Regions from separate parts of the Shuttleworthella sp. MSX8B genome, predicted to be linked through region 2. Evidence: predicted binding sites of a transcription regulator. Region 2 holds the regulator's gene; the other holds the start of a gene.
What was found. Region 2 encodes NrdR, which represses ribonucleotide reductase genes. Its sites were predicted from a motif close to CACAANATNTTGTG; they were not measured.
Positions count from the first base shown of each region.

Region 1: a site for NrdR is predicted at 7,800-7,813, ahead of nrdD (anaerobic ribonucleoside-triphosphate reductase). Genes of this name have one in related genera too.

Region 1 covers NZ_JAQT01000034.1:432-10,880, reverse strand. Annotated here, with positions in the region: gene HMPREF1508_RS09740 (ATP-binding cassette domain-containing protein) at 1-1,008, shown strand, start outside; gene HMPREF1508_RS08760 (manganese efflux pump MntP) at 1,168-1,815, opposite strand; gene HMPREF1508_RS08755 (4Fe-4S dicluster domain-containing protein) at 2,079-3,551, shown strand; gene HMPREF1508_RS08750 (hypothetical protein) at 3,757-4,203, opposite strand; gene HMPREF1508_RS10270 (hypothetical protein) at 4,404-4,901, opposite strand; gene nrdD (anaerobic ribonucleoside-triphosphate reductase) at 5,432-7,684, opposite strand; tRNA gene HMPREF1508_RS08735 (tRNA-Leu) at 8,038-8,120, opposite strand; partial or broken gene HMPREF1508_RS08730 (glycoside hydrolase family 2 TIM barrel-domain containing protein) at 8,244-10,449, opposite strand, start outside.
Region 2 covers NZ_JAQT01000033.1:157,597-168,045, forward strand. Annotated here, with positions in the region: gene HMPREF1508_RS08420 (adaptor protein MecA) at 1-163, opposite strand, end outside; tRNA gene HMPREF1508_RS08425 (tRNA-Leu) at 604-686, opposite strand; gene HMPREF1508_RS08430 (diaminopimelate decarboxylase) at 859-2,142, opposite strand; tRNA gene HMPREF1508_RS08435 (tRNA-Thr) at 2,343-2,415, opposite strand; gene efp (elongation factor P) at 2,562-3,119, opposite strand; gene rpiB (ribose 5-phosphate isomerase B) at 3,411-3,872, opposite strand; gene nrdR (transcriptional regulator NrdR) at 3,910-4,371, opposite strand; gene ychF (redox-regulated ATPase YchF) at 4,386-5,483, opposite strand; gene HMPREF1508_RS08460 (NADAR family protein) at 5,640-6,113, opposite strand; gene HMPREF1508_RS08465 (DUF3793 family protein) at 6,175-6,726, opposite strand; gene HMPREF1508_RS08470 (DUF6110 family protein) at 7,031-7,366, shown strand; gene HMPREF1508_RS08475 (heavy metal translocating P-type ATPase) at 7,370-9,466, shown strand; gene HMPREF1508_RS10435 (hypothetical protein) at 9,732-9,872, opposite strand; gene HMPREF1508_RS08480 (patatin-like phospholipase family protein) at 10,009-10,449, opposite strand, start outside.

The DNA of each region.
Region 1 (10,449 bases), on a different contig from region 2:
ACCTTCCCTATTCTCTATATCAACAGCCTGCAGGCTCTGGATGCTCTGGATCCGCAGATGCAGGAAATGGCTGCGGCTTTTCGTCTTCCCCGCTTCAGCCGACTGCGCTACATTCTTCTGCCCGAAAGTCTCCCCGCTCTGCTTTCCGCCTTCTCCTTAGCCATCGGCATGGGGATCAAGTCCGGCGTTGCCGCCGAAGTCATCAGCCAGACATCTCTCTCCCTGGGCAATGCCCTCTATCGGTCCAAGATCTACCTGGAGACCGGTCAGCTTCTGGCCTGGACCGCCGTCATCATTCTCCTCTCCTGGCTCCTGGAAAAGGGCTGGATTGCCTTGCTCCGGGCAATCATCCTACCGAAGCAAAGGAAAATGCATGCAAGTCCTTTTCCCTCATTCGATCCCCCCTCCCGCAAGATCCCGTCCGGCGCAGTTAATCTCTATCCCCTCTGTCTGGATCATATTCGCATCGGCTATGAAGATCTGACTATCCTGGAAGATTTCTCCTATTCCTTTCTCCCGGGCAGGACCTATGTTCTGACCGGACCCTCCGGTTCCGGCAAGACCAGCCTCCTTATGGCTATATTAAAAAAAGCCGGACACGCCGGCATTGTCTTTCAGGAGAATCGTCTTGTCTTAGACTTCTCCGCAGAAGATAATCTCCGCCTGCTTGATCCCGCGCGCATCAGCCGACCGGCCGCCGCCCGTCTCCTGGCTCCTCTCTTCGACTGTGAGGATTTCCACCCGGAGATCCCCGTCTGTGATTTCTCCGGCGGCATGCAAAGACGGGTGGCGATTGCCCGAGCCTGCATCTCGGCCGCCCCTGTCCTCCTCTTCGACGAGCCCCTGACCGGGCTGGATCAGAAGAATGCGCAGAAAGTCCTGCACTATATTTCGAATATGCGATCCGGCAGAGCAGTCATTTTCACCGCCCACAGAGCAAATCTGCTGCGGGAATATTTCCCTGATCTGGTGGAGATTGCCCTGCCCGCACATGAAGCTATTCCGTGATGGTCAAACAGATCTCCCGTATCCTCCTCTCCTGTATCTGACGATCATCTCTTCCTGAGCGAAGGTTCCTCCGCGCGTCTGACAGAGGATCCTCCGAGCATCTGTGATTCTTTGACAGACAGACTGCATTGACTGACAGAATCCATCCGACGAACTGCGTCAGAAAACATCGAGGAAAATCAGCAGTCCGATCACAACCAGTACCAGGCCGCCGAAAACAGCTGCCTTATCCGCCAGTTTCATTCCAAATCTCCTGCCGATCAAGACTCCAGCCGCGCAGATCAGGAAGGTCACCAGAGCAATGATCAGGGATGCCGCGAGGGACTTGACCAAGCTGAAGGAAGCGAAGGCGAAACCGGTCGAGAGGGCATCTATGGATGTGGCAATTCCCTGCATGGCCAGACTGATCCCTGACAGCTCCTCTGCTTCCTGATCCTCCTGCCTATGAATTCCCTCCCAGATCATCTTAATGCCGATATAGCCCAGAAGAAAGAGAGTAATCCAGGGAATCGCCTTCTCAAAAGCCTCGAAATACCGGACAAGCATGTGCACTGCAAGCCAGCCCAGCATAGGCATAAGAAACTGAAAGAAGGCAAATGTCCCCGCAATCTTTCCCATACTGCCCCGGCTCATGTGCGGGCAGGCCAGACCATTGGCCATGGAGACCGAAAAGGCATCCATAGCCAGGCCTACACCCAGAGCCGCGCTCTGAACGACAAACAGAAATCCCATATTTTCTCCCATAAATCCCTGTCCAAAGCATGTGGCTCTGCCCAGGACCTGTCGGTCATAAATCAGACGATCCATTGATGATAATGATCCGCAACCGATCGCTTCTTCATGATTCGTTCGCTGCCAAATGAACCTTAGAATCGTATCACTCTCACAGAGCCCCGGTCAACCTGCCCTTGGATTGCCCATAGGATTTCGACATGCCGCAAATGCTTTCATCCGCGGGATATTCTGTTATTTTTTTATCAGATGCATATGCAAAGATACACGTATATCTCATTTCATCGAGACTCCTATGCTATAATGCAGTTAGGTTTAGATTTTATGGGAGGAGACTTATGGTTAAGAACGATCAGAATATCAACTCGCTCAAGCACCATATTATGGAGGAAATCGCCAGACTGGCCTGGGCTGATCAATTAACTCCGGAGAACGAGGAGAAGGTGACCTATGAGATCAGCCCCGGTCCCAAGGCCAAATACCGCTGCTGCGTCTACAAGGAGAGAGAGATTGTCCGGGAGCGCATCCGCCTGGCCAAGGGCCTCTGCCCCTCTCCCAACCGCGAGAGCAACAATATCATTCAGGTCATTGACCCGGCCTGCGACGACTGCGCCATGCAGACCTATACCGTCACGGACAACTGCCGCTTCTGCCTGGGCAAGGCCTGTATCAATTCCTGTAAGTTCGGAGCGATCAGCGAGGGAGACCTGCGCATGCACATCGACCCGGCCAAGTGCAAGGAGTGCGGGCAGTGCGCTAAGAACTGCCCTTATGAGGCCATTGTTCACCTGACCCGTCCCTGCAAGAGGGCCTGTCCGGTCGGAGCCATCACCTTCGACGAGTACGGATTCTGCAAGATCGATGAGGAGAAATGCGTCTCCTGCGGTCACTGCATCCACTCCTGTCCCTTCGGCGCCATCGGTTCCAAGACCTATCTGGTCCAGATCATCAAGGCCATTAAGGCAGGCAAGGAAGTAATCGCCATGTGCGCACCCGCCACCGAGGGGCAGTTCGGCGAGGAAATTACCATGGCTTCTCTTCGCAATGCTCTGAAGGAAATCGGCTTCTCCGACATGGTTGAGGTCGGCCTTGGCGGCGACATGACAGCTGCCTATGAGGCTCTGGAATGGTCTGAGGCCCGCAAGGAGGGCCGCAAGATGACTACCTCCTGCTGCCCGGCATTTATCCGCATGCTGCAAAAGCACTTCCCCGACCAGTACAAGGAGAATATGTCCTCGACGGTCTCCCCCATGACTGCTGTCAGCCGCTATCTCAAGGCCACCCATCCCGGCTGTGTGACGGTCTTCATCGGACCCTGCATCGCCAAGAAAGCGGAGTCACAGGATACCTCCGTTCCCGATACCGCCGATTGGGTCATTTCCTATGGAGAATTCCGCGCCCTGCTCCGCTCCAAGGGAGTAGAACCCAAGCCGGTTGACGATCCCTATCAGGAGGCCTCGATCTGGGGCAAGCGCTTCGCCAGCTCCGGCGGCGTTGCCAACGCTGTTATTGAGTGCATGAAGGAGCGGGGCGAGGACACTGACGACATTAAGCTTATGCGCTGCGCCGGCGGTGACGAGTGCCGCAAGGCTCTGACCCTGCTCAAGGTGGGCAAGCTGGACGCCGATTTCGTCGAGGGGATGGTCTGCCCCGGCGGCTGTGTGGGCGGCCCCTCCAAGCACAAGACGGAGATGGAGATCAACAAGGCCCGGGCCGCCCTTTTGCACAAGGCGGACGACCGCAAGGTTTTGGAAAATCTGAAACACTATCCCATGGACAAGTTCTCCATGCACCGGGACGGACATATGTGAGCGGCTCCTTCATTACGGCCCATAGCCCCATGAACCGCAACACAGTCCCATAAACCACAACAATGAATTCATGCTTCCCGCGTATTTCGAGTCTTCCATGAGCGTGAATGGAATGGAAAAGGGGAGGATATTCAGCCATTGACAGGCTGAATATCCTCCCCTTTTATGCTATGGTTTTGGGTCTCCCGGGTTCGTTGCTGCCCGGTCAGTTATGAAAATTCTCTTTGAGGACAAGCTCATCTTTTATTTTCTGGAATTCTTTCTCCCAGTCTTCGGAAGAAGCCTGCGGATTTTTCTGATAGAATTCCTCCTCCAGATCCCGATTCATCTTCTCGATTGGAAGCTGCTTCTGATACACCTTCTTTTGATACTCCCAATACTGGTCTTCACTGTCGAACTGCTTCAGAATCGCCCTATAAATCTGTACGGACTCCGGCGAAACATTTGCCGAATGAAAGTTTTCTCTCATTTCATCAATATATTTCTCCAGCTCACCATCAGACACATCGTAGTTCTTTCGGATCGCCTCATGGTAGAGACTGTTGAACTCCTTACAGTAGACCAGAGCACTCTCGCTTGCCTCTTTCTCTCCCAGACCTGTCGCTAAATAGAATTTCCTGCTCTGCTCATATTGATCCCTTTGAACAGACACGTGTTCTCCTCTCAGGAGGATCTCTCCTGTGTCTCCTTCTTCGATATTTCGACGAAGTGTCTTCGCAAAATCCCCTACCTTTGCAACAGAGAAAAAATCATCACGACTCGCAATAACAATGCCTCCAAAAAGCAAACATCCAATCAGAATTCCTGGCAAGATATACTTCTTACACTTCATGATCTTCTCCCCTCCCTCCTTCAATGTGTCCACAGTGACATTGTTGTGCTTATTGTTCTAATGGGAACAATACTTCCATTACAATGAACCGACGCGTTCATCAGTCCTTTAACATTTGTTTTCCTGTCTAGTAAAACCTTATCCGTATTTTTATAGCATGAGCAAAATTGCCATGGCGAGCCATACATGGCCTGTTGCTGTGACCATACAAGAAAAGTTCTTCCATTAGAATGTCTGACCACCCCATCTCTACTATATGGCGCTGAGGTCGCATATGCTCTTCTAAATAAAATACTACGCTCGCGACTGTAAAACTGCGTATCTCTCCCCCATTTCCGATGATATTCGGTGTAACGAATCCTGATCGTTGCACTTGCCCATCCTCCTCCTGGAACAGCAAACAAAAATGTTTTCTCATTTCCTGCAAATTTATAATTTTCTGCTTGAACCGGAATACAAGCAAAAATCGGAATCATCAAAAACAATACCAGGCATAACTTACAAAGTTTTTTCATCATAACTTGACCTCCATGACTTTAGAAATCAGTTCATAAACTCCAAAAGTTACCATTTTGTTGTTGACTAATTTCCTCTTCTAGTTCTTCTCATACCTCCTTTCTACAAAGTCCCTCCACAACAAAGACCGATCGCCTTCCCTATTTATACATCTATGATGATTTGTATATTGCTTTTTCTTTAAAATAGCATCTATTTGTTTTTTTGTAAAGTAATATAAAAAATGTATTTTTCACAAACATATAAAAAATGTTTTTTGCAAACTACGAACTACGATTTATGAAACATACTCTTTCGCTTTTATCTAGATATGCTGGTTTTCCTCTTTATACAGAAATCAAATATGGAATGCTCGTTACGCGAGCATTCCATATTTATAAAATAAAAAGAGGGATATCCTGCCATCTCTGACCGGCATATCCCTCTTTGTCATTTATAATTCCTTTGTCTGTCCGGCCTCCTGAAGAAAAGACCGTTCCTAACTTTTCCTCTGCATCATCCCTGTGGCATATCAGCTATGCACATCCTTCCCTTACAGATGCAGCACCCGGTCCGCGATCTCGGCTGTCCTTCCCTGGTTCCAGAACTGGGTGCCGATATAGCCGCAGGTCCTTCTGGCCACATGCATCAGAGCCTGATCGGTATTTCCGCAGTTGGGACATCTCCAGATCAGCTTGCCTGTCTCATCCCTGACAATCTGAATCTCCCCGTCGAATCCGCAGACCTCGCACATATCGCTCTTGGTATTGAGCTCCGCATAGACAATCGTATTGTAAATGTGCTTCATGACTGCCAGCACGGCAGGGATATTGGACTGCATATCCGGGACTTCGACATAGCTGATGGCCCCGCCCGGAGACAGTACCTGGAATTCGGCCTCCTTGGACAGCTTGTCGAAGGCATTGATCTCCTCTGCCACATGGACATGATAAGAGTTGGTGATATAGTTCTTATCCGTGACATGAGGAATCTTGCCGAAGCGCTTCTGCAGGCACCTGGCGAACTTGTAGGTAGTGGACTCCAGAGGCGTCCCGTAAACAGAGTAGTCAATGTTCTCGATCTTCTTCCACTCGTTGCACTTGTCGTTGAGCATCTGCATGACGGCCAGGCCAAACTCTTTTCCGGCGTCAGAAGTATGAGAGACATGCCTCATATAGAAGACGCACTCCGCCAGTCCCGCATAGCCCAAAGACATGGTGGAATAACCGTCATAGAGAAGCTTGTCAATGGTCTCCCCGGGCTCCAGACGGGCCAGGGCGCCGTCCTGCCAGAGAATGGGCGCCACATCCGATGGCGTTCCCAGAAGACGCTCATGGCGAAGCCGCATGGCCCTGTGGCAGAGATCCAGCCGATCCTCCATGATCTTCCAGAAGAGCTCTTCGTCTCCTCCAGAGGAGCAGGCTGCATCGACCAGATTGATGGTGACAACTCCCTGATTGAAGCGTCCATAGTACTTGTGCTTCTTCTCATCGTAATTGCCGGCCTTGCCGATATTGCCAACCCCGGCATCCGTAAAGCGGTCCGGTGTCAAAAAACTCCGGCAGCCCATGCAGGGATAGACATCTCCCTTGTACTCAAGCATCTTCTTCTCGGAGATATAATCGGGCACCATGCGCTTAGCGGTGCACTCCGCAGCCAGCCTGGTCACATAGAAGTACTTGCTGCCCTCCTCCACATTGTCGTCCTGCAGGACATAGATGAGCTTGGGAAATGCCGGCGTAATATAGTTGCCTCTGCGGTCCTTGATTCCCTGGATTCTCTGGCGGAGCATCACCTCAATGACCATAGCCAAGTCATCACGCTGACGGCCTTCAGGTACTTCATGCAGGTACATGAAGACTGTGACGAAGGGAGCCTGACCGTTGGTGGACTGGAGGGTAATCAGCTGGTACTGGATGGTCTGGCAGCCGGACTCAACCTCCTTGCGAACCTCTTTCTCCACCAGCTCGTTGAACTTATCCTCAGAGATCTCAACACCGGCCTCTGCCAGTTCCTCACTCAGACGGTTTCGAATCTTCCTGCGGCTGACATCGACAAAGGGCGCCAGGTGAGACATAGTGATGGTCTGTCCGCCATACTGGCTGGATGCCACCTGGGCCACGATCTGCGAAGCGACCGTGCAGGCCGTCGCGAAGCTGTGGGGCGTGTCGATATGGGTGCCGGAAATGCAGGTCCCGTTCTGCAGCATATCATCCAGGTTCACCAGACAGCAGTTGTGCATATGCTGGGCGAAATAATCGGCATCGTGAAAATGAATGATCCCGTTCTTATGGGCCGCCACAATATCTTCCGGAAGCAGATAGCGGTTGGTGTAGTAGCGGGACCACTCCCCGGCCATATAGTCACGCTGGACAGACAGAACGGTCGGGTTCTTGTTGGAGTTCTCCTGCTTGACCTCCTCATTCTCCCGCTCGACAACACCGGCGATCTTCTGATCGATTGCGCTCATCTTGCGCATCTCGTTATGCTTGTAGCGATAGGTGATATAGAGACGGGCCACCTTGTGCTTGCCGCTTCCCATGAGGGCGTCTTCCACCTTATCCTGGATCTCCTCAACTGACAGGTCGCGACCGGTATTCTCGGCATCCTTCATAATGCCGTAAGCCATACCTGCAATCTCGCCCTCAGTCAGCCGCTCAGAGACAATTCCCTCCTCGTTATTGGCTTTCTGAATCGCCTTGATGATCTTGTCCAGATCAAAGGGCACGCGCTCCCCGGAGCGCTTCATCACATAGACCATGTGATTGCTCTCATCCATGTTTCCATCCAGACTCTCGTCGTACATTTCTTCCTCCCCGTTTTCGTCCAAAAACTGTATCAATATCATAATCAATTTGTCGTACGAGAATCATTATAGGGGCTTGCCGATTTCTTGTCTATGTACAAGTATCACAAAAAAGCACTAGATATTGTATTCGTTTTTTCTTTTAATACATCATATTCCTATATTGACCTCTTTGTCCTCATATGTTATGTGTCGCATGAATTGTGTGTTAATTTGACGCAATTCTGGATATTGCCTGCTTGAACAGGTATCAATTCTATAGCCATCGCCACAAAAACAGCCACCCGCGCTTGCCTTCGCTCTCGATGAGCATCTGCAAGACAGGTGACTGCTTTCGTTGATGTCATAAAATATACGGCCGATGGGACTTGAACCCATACATCGGAAAGATACAAGAACCTAAATCTTGCGCGTCTGCCAATTCCGCCACGGCCGCCCTTAAGAGGCCTCTCATAAGACCTCCTCTATCGTATTGGATTTTTTCCTATAATTCAATCCCTGCCAGGCGCAAAATCTAGCCGTCAAGAGCAGCTGCTCATCTCCCCGGATCCCTGTCCCCTCAAATTCCCCGGAAGATAAAATTAAACTCCAGCTTCCTGCTGTTGTCGATGCAGTATTCCGGATGTACAAGAGCGCCCCAGCTGTCATCGCCGCCTACCCCCATCTGGGCTCTGGAAATCCGAATCCAGGTCTTATCCACCCGGGGTAGCTCATAGGCGTGCTGGGCACAGTCGATCATATCCGGAGAATAGGGCAGAGCTGAGAAATGGAAGGGACTGTCAGCCATCGCAAAAAGAACGCCATGCCCCTCTGTATCCATACACTCAGCCCAGCGGACGTCAATCTTGTTGCCGCACTCAGAGGGACGCAGATAGCTGGCCATGTTGTCCGCCACCCGATTGGAGAAGAGATCAAGCTTCCCATGCGGACGGTCCGCATAGGTCTCCTGGGGGCCTCTTCCATACCAGCGCAGTTTCTCATAATCGGCTTCCATGGTAAAGAGCAGGCCAAACTCCGGCAGCTGACCGATCTCCGCTGTCGGCTCCACCTCCAAATGGCAAGCCACGCTGCCGTCTGAATAAACCCGGTAGCTCAAAAAGCAGTCCCGGCTCGGGCTTGTGGCCAGGTGATACGTGTAGGTCACTCTGACAGAATCCTCCAGCTCCTCAAATCGATAGTAGTCAGCCGCCCTGCCGTGTTCCTTCATCATAGAGGAAAAGCTGCTGGCGATCTTCCACTGGCCTGACCGGAGGGGCTGCATATTCCCCAGATCATTCTCTGTCATGGGGCGCCAGAAATTAGGGCGGGGAATATCGCAAAAGAGCATTTTATCCCTGTAGCAATAGGAAACTATTCCCCCGAAGCGCCCGGAGAAGAGGACGGAGAAATCCTCTCCGTAAACGCCGGTATTCATCCAGCCCCTGGCGACACGAAGCTTGCTCTTTCCATCTCCAACCAGACGCTGTCTGCCCTGTGGTCGTTTTTTTTCATCCGCATTTTCTTCTTGATTTTTCGCTACAGCTTTGTCAGGCAGGGCTTCGCCGTTTTCCAGTTCACAGCCACTTTTTATCTCACTGCCATCTCCTGACACGCAGCTGTCTTTTGGTGCATATGCCCTCTTCGCCAGCAGGACGCTGCTGTCAAATGCCCCATAGACTCCCTGTCCATAGGCAACCTCGTGTCCTGCTTTGGCCCAGGCTCTGTCCTCCCTGAGCCGGAAAGAAATCTCCTCCACATACTCTCCCTCTTCCTGAGGAATCGGAATCGGAAGCTCGATGGTCTTCTCTGACAGAGGAGCCAGAGACAGCTGCAGGGGCATTTGCGCAATCAGCTTACCCTCCCTCTTGAGCACGGCGACAGACTCGTACGCAGAGAGATCTGTGAAGAGGTTGTCATTGCAGATGGTAACCTGTCTGTCACAAAAGGTCAGCCGGATACTGCTGTAGTTATACTTGACCTCCTGCATCTTGGGGGAGACCTCATGCCCCTCTCCCCCGTAGACAATGCCGTTGCCGGAGAAGGAGTAATCGCAGGGGCGATCGCCGAAGTCGCCGCCATAGGCCTCATAGTCCTCGCCAAAGCGATTCTTAGTCGTAATGGACTGATCTGCGAAGTCCCAGATAAAGCCTCCCTGATAGCGGGGCTCTGTATCCGTCAGATCCGTGTACCTATGCATCGCTCCGCAGGAGTTGCCCATGGCGTGGGCATACTCACAGCTGATGTAGGGCTTATCTGTCTCCTTTAAGGTCTGCCGGATCTGATCCACAGAGTAATACATGGTTGAATAGATGTCTGTCGTGTCCGGATAGCGGCTGTCATGGGTCACTCCCTCGTAATGAACCAGGCGGGAAGGATCCCAGCGCCGAAAATGCTGACTCATCTCATAGAAAACCGAACCGCCGAGAGACTCATTCCCGCAGGACCAGATCAGGATACTGGCATGGTTCTTATCCCTCTCGTACATAGACCTGGCCCGGTCCATCACCATGGCATAGGCCTCAGGCCGGTCTCCGGGAATCGCGGCCGACAGGTCGTTGGCCCCAATTATGATGGACTCCCAGACCCCGTGCGTCTCCAGATTGGTCTCGTCGATCACATAGAGACCCAGCCGGTCACAATAGCGATAGAAGACCGACTGATTGGGATAGTGGCTGGTTCGAACCGCATTGATATTGTTGCGCTTCATGATCAGCAGATCATTCCATATGTCCTCTTTCGAGACTGCCCTTCCCCTGACGGAGCTGAACTCATGCCGGTTGACCCCC
Region 2 (10,449 bases):
TGAAATTGACCTCTTCCCTGGCCTCCTCCAAAACATAGCGGAGGAAGGTCTCCGCCTTCTTGCGATCCTCTAAGAGGTCGTCCAGTTGAATGTCGTAGCTGGACATCTCGTCCGCTGTAATCGTACAGCGAATGGCATTATCACTGATTTTCTTGAACTTCAAATGGACTCACCTCCTCCGTATAAATTTTCCCGTCCTTATTGTCCTTCAGGAGAGACCTGATGTCAAACGCACAGTCCCATAGGTCGGCAGATTACTCTCTATGGCATCTATAATGTAGACGATATCGTTTTCACTGTCCTATGCGCTGATAGGTCGCTCTCCGTAGCATTTATAACGCAGACCATGTCGTCGCCGCAGCTCCGTGTGCAGGCAGGTCACTTCCAGCCCCATGCAATAACAAATCGACAACCATATCAGACCATGAGAAAAAGAATTAGGGCTGTCTGAAAATGCGGCCGTGTTAACAAGGGTCCATATCAGCCTGTGAAAAAACATAGGAATTCTATGACAAGAAAGGCTGACCACCTCTTCGCACCGCATCCAAAGTACATGTGCGATCTCTCGTGATCAGCCTTCTGTTCTCTCAGCCCCTTTGGCTATGCAGGAGATGGGACTTGAACCCACACGATATTGCTACCGGCAGATTTTGAGTCTGCTGCGTCTGCCATTCCGCCACTCCTGCGAATGATCCTGCCCTCTGCAGAACCGCTGAAAAGTATACTATCATAGACTCGAAAGAGAATGCAAGGCAAATTCTGACACAGGCTCCTGTCGTCTGCGGGCAGCTTGACCAGGTCCTGTCGTCTGCGGGCAGCTTGACCAGGTCCTGTCGTCTGCTGAGTCTTACTTTCGTCTTACCTGCCGGCCTCCCAGTTCATCCCATCCAGGATATCAAAACAATCAAAGGTCGCAAAATAGTCCCTGGGGGTCTGGGCCCGGCGAATCAGTTCAAAGCTTCCATCCTCCTTGAGCAGAATTTCGGAGCTCCACAGGCGGGCATTGTAGTTGTATCCCATAGAAAAGCCATGGGCGCCGGTATCGTGGATGAAGAGCAGATCTCCATTCTCAATGGCTGGCAGCTTGCGGTCGATGGCAAATTTGTCATTGTTCTCGCAGAGAGCACCTGTCACATCATAGACCTCGGTCAGCGGAGCATTCTCCTTTCCCAAAACCGTAATGTGATGGTATGCCCCATACATGGCCGGCCGCATCAGATTAGCCGCGCAGGCATCCACGCCAATATAGTCCTTGTAGGTGTGTTTGGCGTGAATCGCCCGCGTGACCAGGCCTCCGTGGGGACCCATCATAAAGCGCCCCATCTCCGTATAGATCGCGATCTGATCCATGCCCGCAGGAACCAGCACCTCATCATAGACCCTGTGAACGCCCTGGCCGATGGCCATAATATCATTGGGTGTCTGGTCCGGCGAATAGGGAATACCGACACCGCCCGACAGGTTGATAAAGTCGAACCTGATCCCAAGCTCCTTTGAGATCTCCGCGACAAGGGTAAAGAGGGTTCTGGCCAGAGTCGGATAATAATCGTTTGTCACCGTATTGGAGCAAAGGAAGGCATGAATGCCAAAGTGCTTCACCCCTTTTTCCTTGAGAATTCGATAGGCCTCTATAATCTGAGCGTGAGTCATACCATACTTGGAGTCACCGGGATTATCCATGATGCCATTGGCAAGCTCATAGATGCCGCCCGGGTTATAACGGCAGCATACGGTATCCGGCAGGGGGCCGACCTCCCTCTCATAGAAATCAATGTGACTGATATCATCAAAATTAATGATAGCCCCGATCTGAGCGGCATAGCGGAACTCTTCCGCCGGAGTGTCATTAGAAGTGAACATAATCTCATGCCCCTTCAGACCAATGGCGTCCGAGAGCATGAGCTCACTCAGCGAAGAGCAGTCCGTCCCGCAGCCGTATTCCTGCAGAATTTTGATCAGAAAGGGGTTGGGGGTCGCCTTGACAGCAAAGTACTCGCGGAAGCCCGGATTCCAGGCAAAGGCCTCCCGCACGTCACGCGCCTTCTGTCGGATTCCCTTTTCATCATATACATGGAAGGGCGTGGGATACCTGGCCGCAATTTCTTCTGCCTTTTCCCTGGTCAAAAAAGGGATCTTATCCATCAGTCTACCTCCTCGGATTCATTTGCAAAAGGCTCGCTCAGCTCTTAATTCGATGTCTTCATCTTCAAGAAGTTCCCTACAAAGAAGATTCTCAAAGTCTGACCCAAAAACTCATCTGTAATAGAGGTGAGAAAAAAGGAACCGCCCGCAGTTTCCCGCGGAACAGCCCCTTTTCTTCTCTCGTCCATAACGAGTTACAAAGCTAGCGACGAGAATCGAACTCGTGACCTCCTCACTACCAATGAGGTGCGCTACCATCTGTGCCACGCCAGCCTGTTGGCTCTATCGCCGACTTGGATAATATACTATAAGCCTATCTGGAGTGTCAAGCGACATTTCCAGTTAAAGAAAGCACCCGGATGATCTCCGAGTGCCCTCCCAATCTCATAACAAACCTGTGATACAGGGCTCTTGCTCTCTCAGACGCGCTTCAGATACTCGCCGGTTCTGGTGTCAATCTGAATGACATCGCCTGTAGAAACAAAGAGGGGAACCTGGACCTGGGCTCCGGTTTCCACTGTCGCCGGCTTGGTCGCGCCCTGCGCGGTATTGCCGGCAAAACCGGGCTCTGTCTCGGTAACAGCCAGCTCAACAAAGAGAGGAGGCTCGACGGCAAATACCTCTCCCTGATAGGAGATCACCTTGCACATCTCGTTCTCCTTGACGAATTTGAGCGCGTCTCCTATTGCGTCCTTGGCAAGGGCGATCTGATCGTAGGTCTCAACATCCATGAAGTAATAGAGATCTCCATCGTTGTAGAGATACTGCATATCCTTGCGGTCAATATGCGCAGCGGGGAACTTCTCCGTTGGGCGGAAGGAGGTCTCAACAACACCGCCGTTTTTGATGTCCTTGAGCTTGGTGCGGACGAAAGCGGCTCCCTTCCCGGGTTTTACGTGCTGGAACTCGATAACCTGACACACCTTGCCGTCGTATTCGATTGTAACACCATTTCTGAAATCGCCTGCTGTTACCATTGTGATGATCCTCCTTATATTTGATGCAAATGAACCCTTGATTCACACGTGCTCAAAAATCCACAGATTGCACTTTATTATAGCGAAAAGCCAAAAGACGCGCAAGCAAGCCCATCCAAAGCCCATCCGCTGTGCGCATCGGCCTATTTCTCTGTCTACGGCAGCCTATCCTCTGCGCGCTGCGCCGGCGTCTTCTCTGTGCGACATCGGTGCATTTTCTGTACGACACCGGTGTATCTCTGCTCGACGCCGATGCACTCCCTGCGCACAAATCCGACTTCTCCCCTGCGCTCACAGCTCCCGACCCTCGATCGTGCGTTTCTCAATCTCATGAATCAGGCGAACCCGGTCTGCATGCCTGCCCCCAAGAAATTCCGCCCCAAGATAGGCGTCCAGGATTGCCCTGGCCATTTCAGGGCCGACAATGCGGGCCCCGAAGCAGATGATATTGGCATCGTTGTGTTCTCTGGCCAGGCGGGCAGAGACAGGGTCGGAAACGCTGGCCGCACGAATTCCCTCTACTTTATTCGCCGCAAGGGCAATGCCGATACCGGTACCGCAGATCAAGACCCCGCAATCCACCTCTTTTCTTGCGACCGCCCTGGCAACTGCCTCTCCATAATCCGGATAATTGACACTGGCGTCCTCGTCTGTGCCAAAGTTCACCAGTTCATGCCCCAGATTTCCCAGATAATCCATCATCTCAAATTTCAGGGCCGTTGCCGCGTGGTCATTGCCGATTGCGATTTTCATCTTCCGCTCCTCGCCTTGCGCTCAAATTTTGCCAACTTTACTTCTTCTCATCCTTGAGCATTTTCGCCAGCTCATTCATGAAGGTGTCCACATCCTTAAATTCACGATAGACGGAGGCAAAGCGCACATAGGCGACCGGATCCAGCTCAGACAGCTTGTCCATGACCAGCTGGCCAATCATTGTCGACTCGACTTCCTTGCCCTCTCCCGTAAAGATTGCGGCCTCAACCTCATCCGCCAGCTTGTTGATCTGATCTATAGAGACCGGGCGCTTATGGCAGGCGCGGATAATGCCGCCGACCACCTTGTTGCGGTCATACTGCTCCCGGGTGTTATCCTTCTTGATGACAATCAGGGGGATCGTCTCCACCTTCTCATAGGTGGTAAAGCGCTTATTGCAGTCGTCACAGACCCTTCTTCTGCGGATAGAGGTATTGTCATCCGCCGGCCTGGAGTCAATTACTCTGGTGTTGTCGCTGCCGCAAAATGGACATTTCATAGCTTGATCCTCCCTTATACATTGAAGCGGAAATTAATGATATCTCCGTCCTGAACCACATATTCCTTGCCCTGGAGGCCGACAAGTCCTGCCTCCTTCGCCGCATGCATGCTCCCCTGCTCCATCAGATCCTTATACTTGACCACCTCAGCGGCGATAAAGCCCCGCTCAAAATCCGTGTGAATCTTGCCCGCGGCCTGAGGAGCCTTCGTCCCTCTTGTGATGGTCCAAGCCCGGGTCTCGTCCTCACCGGTCGTCAGGTAAGAGATCAGGCCCAAAAGCTCATAGGAAGCCTTAATCAGCTTATCCAGTCCGGACTCCTTCAGGCCAAGATCCTCCAGAAAGGCCTGCCGCTCGTCGTCTTCCAGCTCGGAGATTTCCGCCTCCATCTGGGCGCAGACCACGAAGACCTGTGCCCCGTGCTCGCCTGCGTAATCGCGCACCTGCTTGACGTAAGCATTGTTCGCGCCATCATCTGCCATGTCGTCCTCGGAGACATTGGCCGCGTAAATCACCGGCTTGGCAGTCAAAAGGTCATACTGCCTGAAGTATTTCTCCTCATCCTCATCCGCGGGTTCAAAGGCAGAGGCCATATTCCCCTCTTCTAAAAACTGGTAGAGACGGTTGAGCAATTCCGCCTCCTTGCGGGCGGTCTTATCATTTCTGGCCTGTTTGCCCACCTTGGCCCTGCGCCTCTCAACAATCTCCATGTCCGAAAAGAGAAGCTCCAGATTGATGGTCTCAATATCCCGGATGGGGTCTACCGAACCATCAACATGGATGACATTGCCGTCGTCGAAACAGCGAACCACATGTACGATCGCGTCGCACTCACGAATATTGCCAAGGAACTGATTTCCAAGGCCCTCTCCCTTGGAGGCTCCCTTGACCAGTCCCGCAATATCGACGAACTCAATAACAGCCGGAATGGTCTTCCTGGAGTGATTCATCTCTGTCAGAACACGCAGACGCTCATCGGGAACCGACACCACCCCAACATTGGGATCAATGGTGCAGAAAGGATAGTTGGCCATCTCCGCTCCCGCCTTGGTCAATGAATTAAAGAGGGTGCTTTTCCCCACATTCGGGAGTCCTACGATACCTAATTTCATACCTTTTTCCGCTCTCCTTTGACTGTTTGATTCACCGCGGCTTTCTTCCCTTATTTCCGCTCATATGGCCGGCATAAAAAGGAAGAGTCCAACAAACTACCATAGTATAGCAGTTGAACTCCTCTTTCTCAAAGTAATTATTCTTGGGAACAGCGTTTAGAGCCTGTCCCTGACCATCATCAACGCATATCCAAGCAGATTTTGTCCTTTCCATTTGCTTCTATCAAGGCGATCCGGGTCTGTCATGGATAAGCCTATGCCCCATATTCTGTCCCTGACTGCACATTCAGCCAGAATCGCGCCACCAGTATCCATTAGCTGCTCCTTTAGTTCCTGATTCTGAGAGAATTTAGCCATTAGCCCCTCATAAACAACAATCTGCCTAATGCCATTCCAGACGTGATCATCATATCCACTGACTGCACGGCCAAGCTGCTTAATTTTGGCCACATCTTCCGTTTTCATTATCTGAGAAGCAATATCTTCATCATAGAAGCAGGCAGCCTTCTGATACATCATATACTGTTCCATAGATAAAAACTCTGTTCCTTGAACAGTGAAATGGGACAGATACCAGTTGCTTAAAAAGCCGTATTTTTCGTCTGGATTGTGAAATCCTATCACTGTCATTCGGTCTCACCCACTTTTTTTACTGCCAGATCAAGGTCAGGCCCCTGTCTTCCGGCAAGGTTTATGACTGCACTGCCAGCTGTTCCAGGGTCACCCCCTTCTCATACTCTCGTCGATAGCAGAGTGAGCACTGTCTGTATCTCTGAAATGTCTCCTCCGCCCGATTCCGGTTCTCATACACCTTCCAATAACCGACGCACTGGACGCCCCGGCTGGGACTCTGAATGAATCCCCGGACATCCGCCGGCGGATATCCCAAAAAGAGGCCGATTTCATGGGGAAAGTCCTCGTCATTTGCCAGATGCTGCAGAAGCTGTGTCAGACAGGATTGCGTATTTCCCGGGCAATATCCCCGCTTTCGCAGGATTTCCGCGGCTTCCGGGTCCAGGAGATCACGCTTTAGAAATGCCGGCCGGTACAGGTAAATCAGCGCTCGATTCCCCCTCCGTTTGACCGGGATGGCCCGAAGCCCCCGTCTCCTCAGAACCCGGTTGATTTCCCTTGCCTCCTGATAGGCCTCCTCCCTCGAATAAACCGAAATGGAAAAGAGATTCCCTGTCTTGATTGCGGCCAATGTGGGCGCGCAATGTTCAATGAGATATCGCTCCGGCATTTTCCTCTCCTGTCTACAGGTATAAGCAGATATTAGGTCCCTGACGATTTTGCAGGCCACATGGCAAAATCTGAAGTTCATAGACACAGGTTTTAATGTCTTTTATCGTGTCAGAGTTAGCTTTAGCTAACATATATCTTATCCGCTTTTCCCCGTCTGTCAAGAGCTATCTCCTGTCCAGATTTCAGTGTACCGGTCTCATAGGATAATTCGAACTTGCCTGCCATAAAACTCGTGTTACAATAGGAGCGTTACAATCAATTTTGAGCAAAAAAGCTCATTTTCCATGTAAGGAGGATTTCCTATGTCTCATTGGGGAAAAATCGGATTATTTGTAGGCGGCGTGATCTTTGGCACAGCCGGTATCAGCATCTTAAAGAGCGATGATTTAAAGAAGGCATATACCCACTGCACAGCTGCCGCTCTCAGAGGTAAGGAAGGTGTGATGAAGACCGCCACAAGCCTCAAGGAGAACTGTGACGATATTTATGCCGACGCGCAGGACATCAATGAAAAGCGGGCTCACGAAGCTGAGAAGAAGGCCATCGTTGACGCCAAGGCCAAGATCGAGGAGGCCAAAGCACACCTTGAGGAGCTCGAGGCCGCCCGCAAGGACGCCGCAGCTGACGCTGAGGAATAAGGTATGAATTGTAAGATCCTGCATGAATCCTCCGGCCGCATGCGTGTGCACATCGATCGCTTTCGCATGACGCTCGATCAGGCAGATCTTGTCGAATACAGTCTGCGCAGTCAGGATTTCGTCAAATCAGTCAAGGTCTATGACCGCACCGGGGATGCCATCATCTCCTATCAGAGGGGCAGCCGCCGCAAGGTCATTGACTTCCTCTCTGCTCTCAACTATGAGGACGAGGCATTTTTATCTCTTGTCCCCGAGCACACCAGCCGAGCCATGCAGCGCAAGTACGAGGAGAAACTGGTCTGGAGCGTACTGGCCAAGGGCTTTCGCAGCCTTTTCTTCCCGGTGGGCCTGAACACAGCTATCACAGTGATTCATGCTCTCCCCTATTTCATCAAGGGCCTTAAGTCTCTCCTGTCCTGGAAAATCGAAGTCTCCGTTTTAGACGCGGCCGCCATCGGCACTTCTCTGGTACGCGGAGACATCGGAACAGCGGGAAGTATCATTTTTCTGCAGCATATCGGTGACATCTTAGAGGACTGGACCCACGAGAAATCTGTCGACGATCTGGCCGAGATGATGAGCCTGCACGTAGACCATGTCTGGGTGCAGACAGAGGACGGCGATGAAGTCCTGATGTCTGTCAAGGACATCAAGCCGGGTGATCGAATCATCCTTCGGACCTCCAACGTCATTCCTCTTGATTCCACGGTCATCTCCGGACAGGCCAGTGTCAACCAGGCGTCCATGACCGGAGAACCGGCTGCCGTCTTCAAGAGGGCCGGCTCCACTGTATTCGCCGGCACAGTTGTAGAAGAGGGCGAGCTAGTCTGCTCTGTGACCAAGGGAATGGGCAGCGGAAAATATGACCAGATCATCAAGATGATTGAGGACTCTGAAAAACTCAAGAGCAATACGGTCAACAACGCTTTTCATCTGGCGGACGGACTGGTTCCCTGGGCTTTTGCCGGCGTAGGACTGACCTACGCCCTGACCCGCAACGTCACGAGAGCCCTGGCATTTCTTATGGTGGACTTCTCCTGTGCTCTCAAGCTCTCCATGCCTCTTGCGGTCATGAGCGCTATGCGGGATGCAAGCCGACACGACATCTCTGTCAAGGGAGGAAAATACCTGGAGGCGGTTGCTCATGCACAGACCATCGTCTTTGACAAGACAGGCACTCTGACCCATGCCAGTCCCCGTCTGGCCGACATTGTCACCTTTGGGGACTGGAATGAGACAGAGGCCCTGCGTCTGGCGGCCTGTATGGAGGAGCACTTCCCCCACTCCATTGCCAACGCTGTGGTCAAGGAGGCCAAACGCCGTCATATCACCCATGCCGAGGCGCACACCAAAGTGGAATACATCGTGGCGCACGGCATCGCGACCACCATTGACGGAAAGCGGGCCGTGATCGGCAGTCACCATTTCATCATGGAGGATGAGAAAATCCAGATCTCTGACCTCGACCGAAAGCGCTATGAGCATATCCCCCGGGAATACTCTCCTCTTTATCTGGCCGTGGACGGACAGCTGGCAGCTGTTCTCTGCATAGACGACCCCATTCGCGAAGAGGCCGCTGATGTGATCGACCGCCTGCACGCTCTGGGTATCAGCAAGGTCTGCATGATGACCGGCGATAATAAGAATACGGCCGCCGCTGTCGCCAGTCGGCTCAACATCGACGAGTACTACGCGGAAGTTCTGCCTGAGGATAAGGCCGCCTTCATTCGCAGGGAACACAATCTGGGGCGACAGGTTATCATGGTCGGCGACGGAATCAATGACACCCCTGCCCTGTCGGAGGCGGACGTCGGTTTTGCTGTCTCCAACGGAGCCGCAATTGCCAGAGAGGTCGCGGATATCGTCATCTCTGACGGGTCCCTGGAGAATCTGGTTACCATCCGCCGGATCGCCGGCAGGCTCTTTGACCGGATCCACGCGAATTACCGGACCATTATGGGCTTTAACGGCAGTTTGATTGCCCTGGGCGCTCTCGGCCTTCTATCTCCGGCCACAGCTTCTCTGTTTCACAACATGTCTACCATCGCAATCGGACTTTACAGTATGACTCCGGTCATCAGTGAAGACGGAAGGGAGTAATAAATATGAACTATTTCAAGTGCCATAAATACACTGCGATCATCATGCTGATTGCCGCGATTCTCTGTATCTGGAGCGGTCATAAGATGACTGCGGGTCATAAAGCATAATTTCATCGACCTGCCAACCGGTGATTAGAACAATTTCGTTAATCCGCTAATTGGCGATCAGAAAGATTGCATTGATCCGCTAATCGGCGGCCAGGAAGATTTTATCGATCCATCAACCGATGGCCAGGAAAATTTCTTCAATCTACAATCGGCGATTAGAAGGGCGCGCCGTAGGGCGCGCAAAAAAGAGGAGTTCCCTCCCAGGGCAGCTGCAGGCCAGCTGGTCCAAAGGGACCTCCTCTTTTTAGTGACAGAAAATAATCGACCATTACCGCCTCTCCCCGGGTCTCCTTCATCACACAGAAGGCATAGGTCAGGACCTGATCTTCACAATCAACACGGGCATAGGCCAGAACCTGATCTTCACGGTCAACACAGGCATAGGCCAGAACCTGATCTTCACGGTCGACACAGACAAAGACCGGACGTCTCTCATCCGCGAAGATTTCCGCCGACTCCCCTCAGGAATTCTTCCGCCACCTTCCCCTTGGCATATCCCTCCTGATACAGGGCATCCAATTTCTCCAGATCTCGGGTCAGGGTTTTCAGCCCGCTGATATCATCCGGCCCAAGCACCAGAGCTCTTCCCACTTGCTCCTCTTTCTGCAGCTGTCTGAGCTGACGATTATAGAGATAACCCCGATCGGCCAGCTTCCTGGCCACCTTAGGATGCGTATACTTGAGAAATCTTGCGTAGCCTCGATCTGATTTTCCAGTGCGCATCAATGTCTTAGGTCGGGTCAGGATGACCAGGATGCGGTCACAGCCCTGCGCAAAGGCCCTCTTAAAGGGGATGGGATCGGAAATACCGCCGTCATAGTAACGGTAATTGCCGATCCGGTATGGTCTGCAGACCACGGGAACACAGGATGA